Linked DNA regions of Sporichthya brevicatena. The protein of the gene in region 2 interacts with the protein of the main gene of each other region in a pairwise test. Links are inferred from orthologs where the notes say so. Each region holds a gene or a part of one and is shown on either strand. Other genes may lie near its edges.

Region 1 (3,237 bases), on a different replicon or contig from region 2:
TGCTGACGCTCACGAGTTCGGTCCGCCGGGTGATCCGATCGTGGACGAAGACGTCCGAGACGAAGTTGTCGTCGCCGGCGTTGAAGCGGTGAAAGATGAACGCCGGCAGGTTCTGCGTCCCGGGCACGAGCGAGACCAGGCTCGAGGCGTTCGAGGTGAACGCGACGATCCGGCCGTCGTCCGAGATCGACGGGGCACCGCTGTCGTCGTTGGTCTCGCCACCGAGCGAGTTCACGCTGACGCGCTGCGTGTACCCCAGGCGGCGGTCCCGGACGAAGACGTCGTCGGCGAGGTTCGTGTCGCCGGGCACGAGATTCGTCGCCGCCGAGGCGAACGCGACGACCTGCCCGTCGTGGGAGAGCGCGATGTCCCCGCTCCCGCCGTTGGGTTCGCCGTTCGTGGCGGAGCGGGTCACCCAGTCGAGGACGTTGCCCGCCCGGTCGACGAGGTAGATGTCGGTGACCTTGCCCGGCCGGCCCGCCCGCAGGTTGGTCGCCGAGGACTCGAACGCGATGACGTTGCCGTCGCCGCTGATCGTCGCGAACCCGCTGGAGGCGTCGGTCTCCTTGCCGTCGATCCCGCGGCTGACGCGCGTGGTCGTGTGCTCCACGAGGTCGTGCACGAACACGTCGCCCTCGCGGTTGAGGTCGTCGGGCACGAGGTTGGTGGCGAACGAGTCGAAGACGACGAAGCGGCCGTCGTCGCTGATCGAGGGGTTGTAGCTGTCGAGGTTCCCCTGCCGGCCCCGGCTGCTCACGCTGACCCGTGTGGTCGTCCCCGCCACCATGTCGCGGACGAAGATGTCGCGCCGGTGGTTGGTGTCGCCCGGCACGAGGTTCGAGGCCTCCGAGGCGAACGCGACGTACCGGCCGTCCCGCGACACCGACGGGGTGAAGCTGCCGTTGTTCGGCTCCCCGCGCCCGCCGTCGGTGCTGACGCGCAGGGTCTCGTGCCCGCCCTCCGCCGCGGTCGCGGCCACCGGAACTCCGGGCGCCACCGCCAGCGCGCAGGCGAGGGCCCCGATCAGGCCGACCCGCGCGCGGTGTCTCACCCCGAAAACGCTACGCGCAGTCGGGCGAGGGCGTCATCGAGAACCTCGGGCCGTTTGCAGAACGCCCAGCGGACGAGGGAGCGGCCGGGCTCCGGGTCGTCGTAGAAGACGCCGAGGGGGATGGCGACGACGCCGGCCCGGTGGGGGAGGTCGCGGCAGAACGCGACGCCGTCGGTCCACCCGAGCGGCCGGACGTCGGTGGTGACGAAGTACGTCCCCGCCGGCTGGACGACGTCGAAGCCGAGCTCGCGCAGCCCGCCGGCGAGCTGGTCGCGCCGGTCGCGGAGCTGGTCGCGGAAGCCGGTGAAGTAGGAGTCCGGCAGGCCGAGCGCCATGGCGATCGCGGGCTGGAACGGGGCGCCGGAGACGTAGGTGAGGAACTGCTTCGCCGTCCGGACCGCGGTGACGAGCTCCGCCGGGCCGCACGCCCACCCGATCTTCCAACCGGTGAAGGAGAAGGTCTTGCCCGCCGAGGAGATGCGGACGGTCCGCTCGCGCATCCCCGGCAGCGTCGAGATCGGGATGTGCTCGCCGTCGAAGACCAGGTGCTCGTAGACCTCGTCGGAGACGACGAGCAGGTCGTGCTCCACCGCGACCTCCGCGACCGCCGTCAGCTCCTCCCGGGAGAGCACGCGCCCGGTCGGGTTGTGCGGGGTGTTCAGCAGGATCAGCCGGGTGCGCGGCGTGACCGCGGCGCGCAGCTCGTCGGGGTCGATCGCGAACTCCGGCGCCCGCATCGTGACCGGGACCCGCACCCCGCCGGCCATCGCGATCGTCGCGGCGTAGGAGTCGTACCAGGGTTCGAAGGCGAGAACCTCGTCACCGGGGTTCACCAGGGCGAGCACGGCGGCGGCGATCGCCTCGGTCGCGCCGGCGGTCACGAGGATCTCGCCGTCGGGGTCGTGGTCGAGACCCCAGAAGCGGCGGTCGTGCTCGGCGATCGCGGTCCGCAGCGCCGGGATCCCCGGCCCCGGCGGGTACTGGTTCGCCGTCCCCGACCGCAGCGCGGCGACGACCGCGTCGACGATCTCGGCCGGCCCGTCGGTGTCCGGGAAGCCCTGCCCGAGGTTCACCGCCCCGGTCCGGGCGGCGAGGGCGGACATCTCGGCGAAGATCGTCGTCCCGAGGCCGTCGAGCCGCTGCGCCATCCGCCCCGTCGTTCCCGCTGTGCCCATTCCGGCAGCGTAGAGCCGGTGCGGGGGCCGCCTGCTTGGGTAGGGTCGCGAGGTGCCCACCGCCTTGATCACCGGCCCCACCTCGGGGATCGGCAACGCGTTCGCCCGTCGGCTCGCCGCCGACGGCTGGGATCTCGTCCTCGTCGCCCGCGACTCCGCGCGGCTGGACCGCGTCGCGGCGGAGCTGCGCGCCCGCTCCGGGGTCGAGGTCGAGACGCTCCCGGCCGACCTGAGCTCCGAGGCCGCCCGCGCCGCGGTCGTCGAGCGGATCCTCGACGAGGACCGCCCGATCGACCTGCTGGTCAACAACGCCGGCCTGGCCGGGCCCGGGGCCGTGCTGCGCAGCGACTACCGCGCGCAGGACGAGGTGCTGGGCGTCATGGTCCGCGCGGTCCTGCAGCTCTCGCACGCCGCGCTGCAGGTCATGGCGGCCCGCGGCCACGGCGGCATCGTCAACGTCTCCTCGGTCGCCGGCTTCGTCCCGCGCGGCACGTACAGCGCCGCGAAGGCGTACGTCACGACCTTCACCGAGTCCCTCGCCGAGGAGGCCCGCGGCACCGGCGTCCGCGTCGTCGTGACCTGCCCCGGCTTCACCCGGACGGAGTTCCACGCCCGCAGTGGCGCGGACACCGACAACATCCCTGACTTCCTGTGGCTGTCCGCGGACAAGGTCGTCGACGACGCGCTGGCCGCGCTGCGTCGCGGCCGTGTCGTCACCGTGCCCGGCCTGCAGTGGAAGGTGATCACCGCCGCCGCCAAGCACCTCCCGGTCCGCCGCATCGTGCGTGCGACCCGGATGCTCGGCCGTACCCCCCGCAGTGAGATCGGCACGAGGACGGAGCACACCCGATGAGCGACAAGCCCGAGATCGACTTCCCCGGCGGCGAGCCCCCCGCGGACCTGGTCATCACCGACCTCAAGGTCGGCGACGGCGCCGAGGCCAAGCCCGGCGCGACCGTGAGCGTCCACTACGTCGGTGTCGCGTTCTCGACCGGCGAGGAGTTCGACGCC
Region 2 (3,279 bases):
CACGCCCGTCCGGAGTTCCCGTCCCCCGCTCCGAGTTCCACGTCACCCCGCCCCCGGGGCGCCGGACTCCAGCTTCACCAGGCGAGCCCCCTCTTCACCAGGCCGCCCGGCGGGTGAAGCAGGGCCTCAGCTGGTGAAGGCGCGCGGGGCGGCTGGTGAAGCGGGCGGGGCGGGAGCGGGGCGGCTGGTGAAGCGGGGCGGGGAAAGGCGACGGCCCCGGTCCCCCAGGAGGGGGGCCGGGGCCGGGAGGCCGAGCGGGAGGGCGCCTAGTGGGCGTGCTCGCCGCGGTAGTACTCGAAGACCATGCCCCAGACCGCGTAGGCGAAGATCGGGACGGCGAGGGCGAACAGCCACATGCCGAAGACGATCCCGAGGGTCGCGACGCCGCCGGCGCCGGCGAGGATCAGCGGCCACCAGCTGTGGGGACTGAAGAAGCCGAGCTCGCCGGCACCGTCCTCGATCAGCGCGGTGGGGTCGTCCTCCGGGCGGAGGTCGATCCGCTTGGCGGTGAACAGCAGGTAGAAGCCGATCAGCGCGCACAGCCCGATGGTCAGGGTGAGGGCAGTCGTGCCCGTCCAGTCCTCCGAGTAGTACCAGTAGATCGGGGTGACCGGGATCAGGAAGATCCCGATGCCCGCGAAGAGGTTGCCCTCAACCTTCACAGCCGTCTACTCCTGTCCGTACCCGGCGCCACCGTGGCCGGGCTGGTCGTGGGTGTCGTCCTCGCGTTCGAGGACCGCGGTGGACGTGCGGCCCTTCTCCCGGTCGTGACCCTCGAGGTCGGGCTCGCCGTAGATCTCGTCGAGCACGGTCTTGCCGCGGGTCGGGGCGTCGTGCGCGGAGGCGAACTCCGGGTGGTGCAGGTCGAACGCCGGGCTTTCCGAGCGGATGCGCGGCATCGAGGAGAAGTTGTGCCGCGGCGGCGGGCAGGACGTCGCCCACTCGAGCGAGCGGCCGTAGCCCCACGGGTCGTCCGGCAGGACCGGCTTCGGCTTCCGGTGCGTGAGGATCACGTTGAGGATGAACGGCAGGGTCGACATACCGAGCAGGAAGGCGCCGACGCTGGAGACCATGTTCAGCGTCGTGAAGCCCTCGCTGGCCTTGTAGTCGACGTACCGACGCGCCATGCCCTCGGCGCCCAGCCAGTGCTGGACGAGGAACGTGGTGTGGAAGCCGACGAACAGCGTCCAGAAGTGGACCTTCGCCAGCCGCTCGTCGAGCATGCGGCCGGTCATCTTCGGCCACCAGTAGTAGAAGCCGGCGAACATCGCGAACACGACGGTGCCGAAGACCACGTAGTGGAAGTGGGCGACGACGAAGTACGAGTCCGACAGCTGGAAGTCCAGCGGCGGCACCGCGAGGATGACGCCGGTCAGACCGCCGAAGAGGAACGTGACGAGGAAGCCCACGGCCCAGAGCATCGGCGAGTCGAACGAGATCGCTCCTCGCCACATCGTTCCGACCCAGTTGAAGAACTTCACACCGGTCGGTACGGCGATGAGGAACGTCATGAAGGCGAAGAACGGCAGCAACACACCGCCGGTGACGTACATGTGGTGCGCCCACACGGTCACGGACAGGGCGGCGATCGCCAGCGTCGCGAAGACGAGGCCCTTGTAACCGAAGATCGGCTTGCGGCTGAAGACCGGGAGGATCTCGGTGATGATGCCGAAGAACGGCAGGGCGATGATGTAGACCTCGGGGTGCCCGAAGAACCAGAACAGGTGCTGCCAGAGCAGCGCACCGCCGTTGGCCGACTCGAAGACGTGCGTCCCGAACTGTCGATCGGACTCCAGCACCAGCAGGGCCGCCGCGAGCACCGGGAAGGCGATCAGCACGAGCACGCTCGTCACCAGGATGTTCCAGGTGAAGATCGGCATCCGGAACATCGTCATGCCGGGTGCGCGCATGCAGATGATCGTGGTGATGAAGTTGACGGCACCGAGGATGGTGCCGAAGCCGGACAGGGCCAGGCCCATGATCCAGAGGTCGGCGCCGACGCTCGGCGAGTGGACGTTGTCCGACAGCGGGGTGTAGGCGAACCACCCGAAGTCAGCGGCACCGCCCGGCGTGATGAAGCCGAGCATCGCGATCGTGCTGCCGATGGAGAACAGCCAGTAGCTGAACATGTTCAGTCGCGGGAAAGCGACGTCCGGCGAGCCGATCTGCAGCGGCATGATCAGGTTCGCGAAGCCGACGAACAGCGGCGTCGCGAACATCAGCAGCATCACCGTGCCGTGCATGGTGAACAGCTGGTTGAAGTGCTCGTTGGAGACGACCTGGTTGCCCGGGCGCGCGAGCTCGGCCCGCATGACCAGGGCCATGATGCCGCCGAGGATGAAGAACGTGAACGACGTCAGGACGTAGAGGACGCCGATCTTCTTGTGGTCGGTCGTCGTCGCCCAGTCGATGATGATCGCGCCGAGCGCCTTCTTCTTGGTGCGCGCGTGCGTGCTGACCCGCTGGGCCTGCTCGTAGGTGGTCACGAGGTGCCTTCCGCGTTGTTTCCGGCGGCTTCACCGGAGGCCGGCGAGGAGGTGGCAGGCGCGTCGTTCGCAGGCTCGGAGTCGGTGTTCTCCTCGCCCTCGTCGCCGTTCGCCTGGCCCTCGCCCTGCGCGGGCTCGGTGTTCGTAGCCGGCTGCGTTGCCGGCGTGCTGTGGTCCGACTCCGTCGCGTACGAACCCTTGAGGTTGTACGCGCGCTCGCGGTCCTCCTTGGTGTCGAGGATGCCGCGCGGGAGCTGGCCCTCCTGGCCGTTCTTACGCAGTTCGGCGATGTGGGCGGCGTACTCCGCCTCAGTCACGACGCGGACGGTGAAGAACATCCGGGCGTGGTCGCGGCCGCAGAGCTCGGCGCACTTGCCGGAGAAGGTGCCCAGCTTGTTCGGCGTCGCCTCGAAGCTGTTCACCCGGCCCGGCATCGCGTCGATCTTGAACAGGAAGTTCGGGACCCAGAACGAGTGGATGACGTCCGCGGCGGTGACCTCGAAGCGCACCAGCTTGTTGATCGGGAGCACCAGCTCCGGCTCCTTGCCGGGGGTGCCCGCCTCGTAGACGTTCTCGTCGACGTAGTTGAACGACCAGCTCCACTGGCGGCCGACCACGTTGACCGTCAGGTCCTCCTGCCGGTCCTCGTCGAGGATGATCGACTGGTCGCGCTCGGTGAAGTAGAAGAGCACGACGACCATGACGAACGGCAGGATCGTGTAGAGCGCCTCGATCGGCAGGTTGTACCGCGTCTGGATCGGGATGTCGTTCGCGTGCTTCTTCCGGTGGAAGA

What was found.
Region 1: the proteins of ctaD (region 2) and ABD401_RS21410 interact in binary tests that used the Escherichia coli proteins (3 or more experiments, as listed by UniProt). The link is inferred for Sporichthya brevicatena from one-to-one orthologs.

Annotation. Positions count from the first base shown.
Region 1 is NZ_BAAAHE010000045.1:67,640-70,876, reverse strand. Bases 138-3,058 are described here. They hold ABD401_RS21410 (pyridoxal phosphate-dependent aminotransferase), read right to left. Parts: upstream 2,227-3,058; coding sequence 1,048-2,226; downstream 138-1,047. Other genes in these bases: ABD401_RS21405 (SDR family NAD(P)-dependent oxidoreductase), read left to right, coding at 2,279-3,058; ABD401_RS21415 (TolB-like translocation protein), read right to left, coding at 138-1,051. Outside these bases: more of ABD401_RS21415, read right to left, coding at 1-137; more of ABD401_RS21405, read left to right, coding at 3,059-3,079; ABD401_RS21400 (FKBP-type peptidyl-prolyl cis-trans isomerase), read left to right, coding at 3,076-3,237. UniProt on the Escherichia coli protein: Shows aminotransferase activity with methionine and histidine as substrates, and to a lesser extent also with phenylalanine.
Region 2 is NZ_BAAAHE010000037.1:19,593-22,871, reverse strand. The notes cover bases 44-3,006. They hold ctaD (aa3-type cytochrome oxidase subunit I), read right to left. Parts: upstream 2,418-3,006; coding sequence 669-2,417; downstream 44-668. Other genes in these bases: ABD401_RS18750 (cytochrome c oxidase subunit 4), read right to left, coding at 267-662. UniProt on the Escherichia coli protein: Cytochrome bo(3) ubiquinol oxidase is the terminal enzyme in the aerobic respiratory chain of E.coli that predominates when cells are grown at high aeration.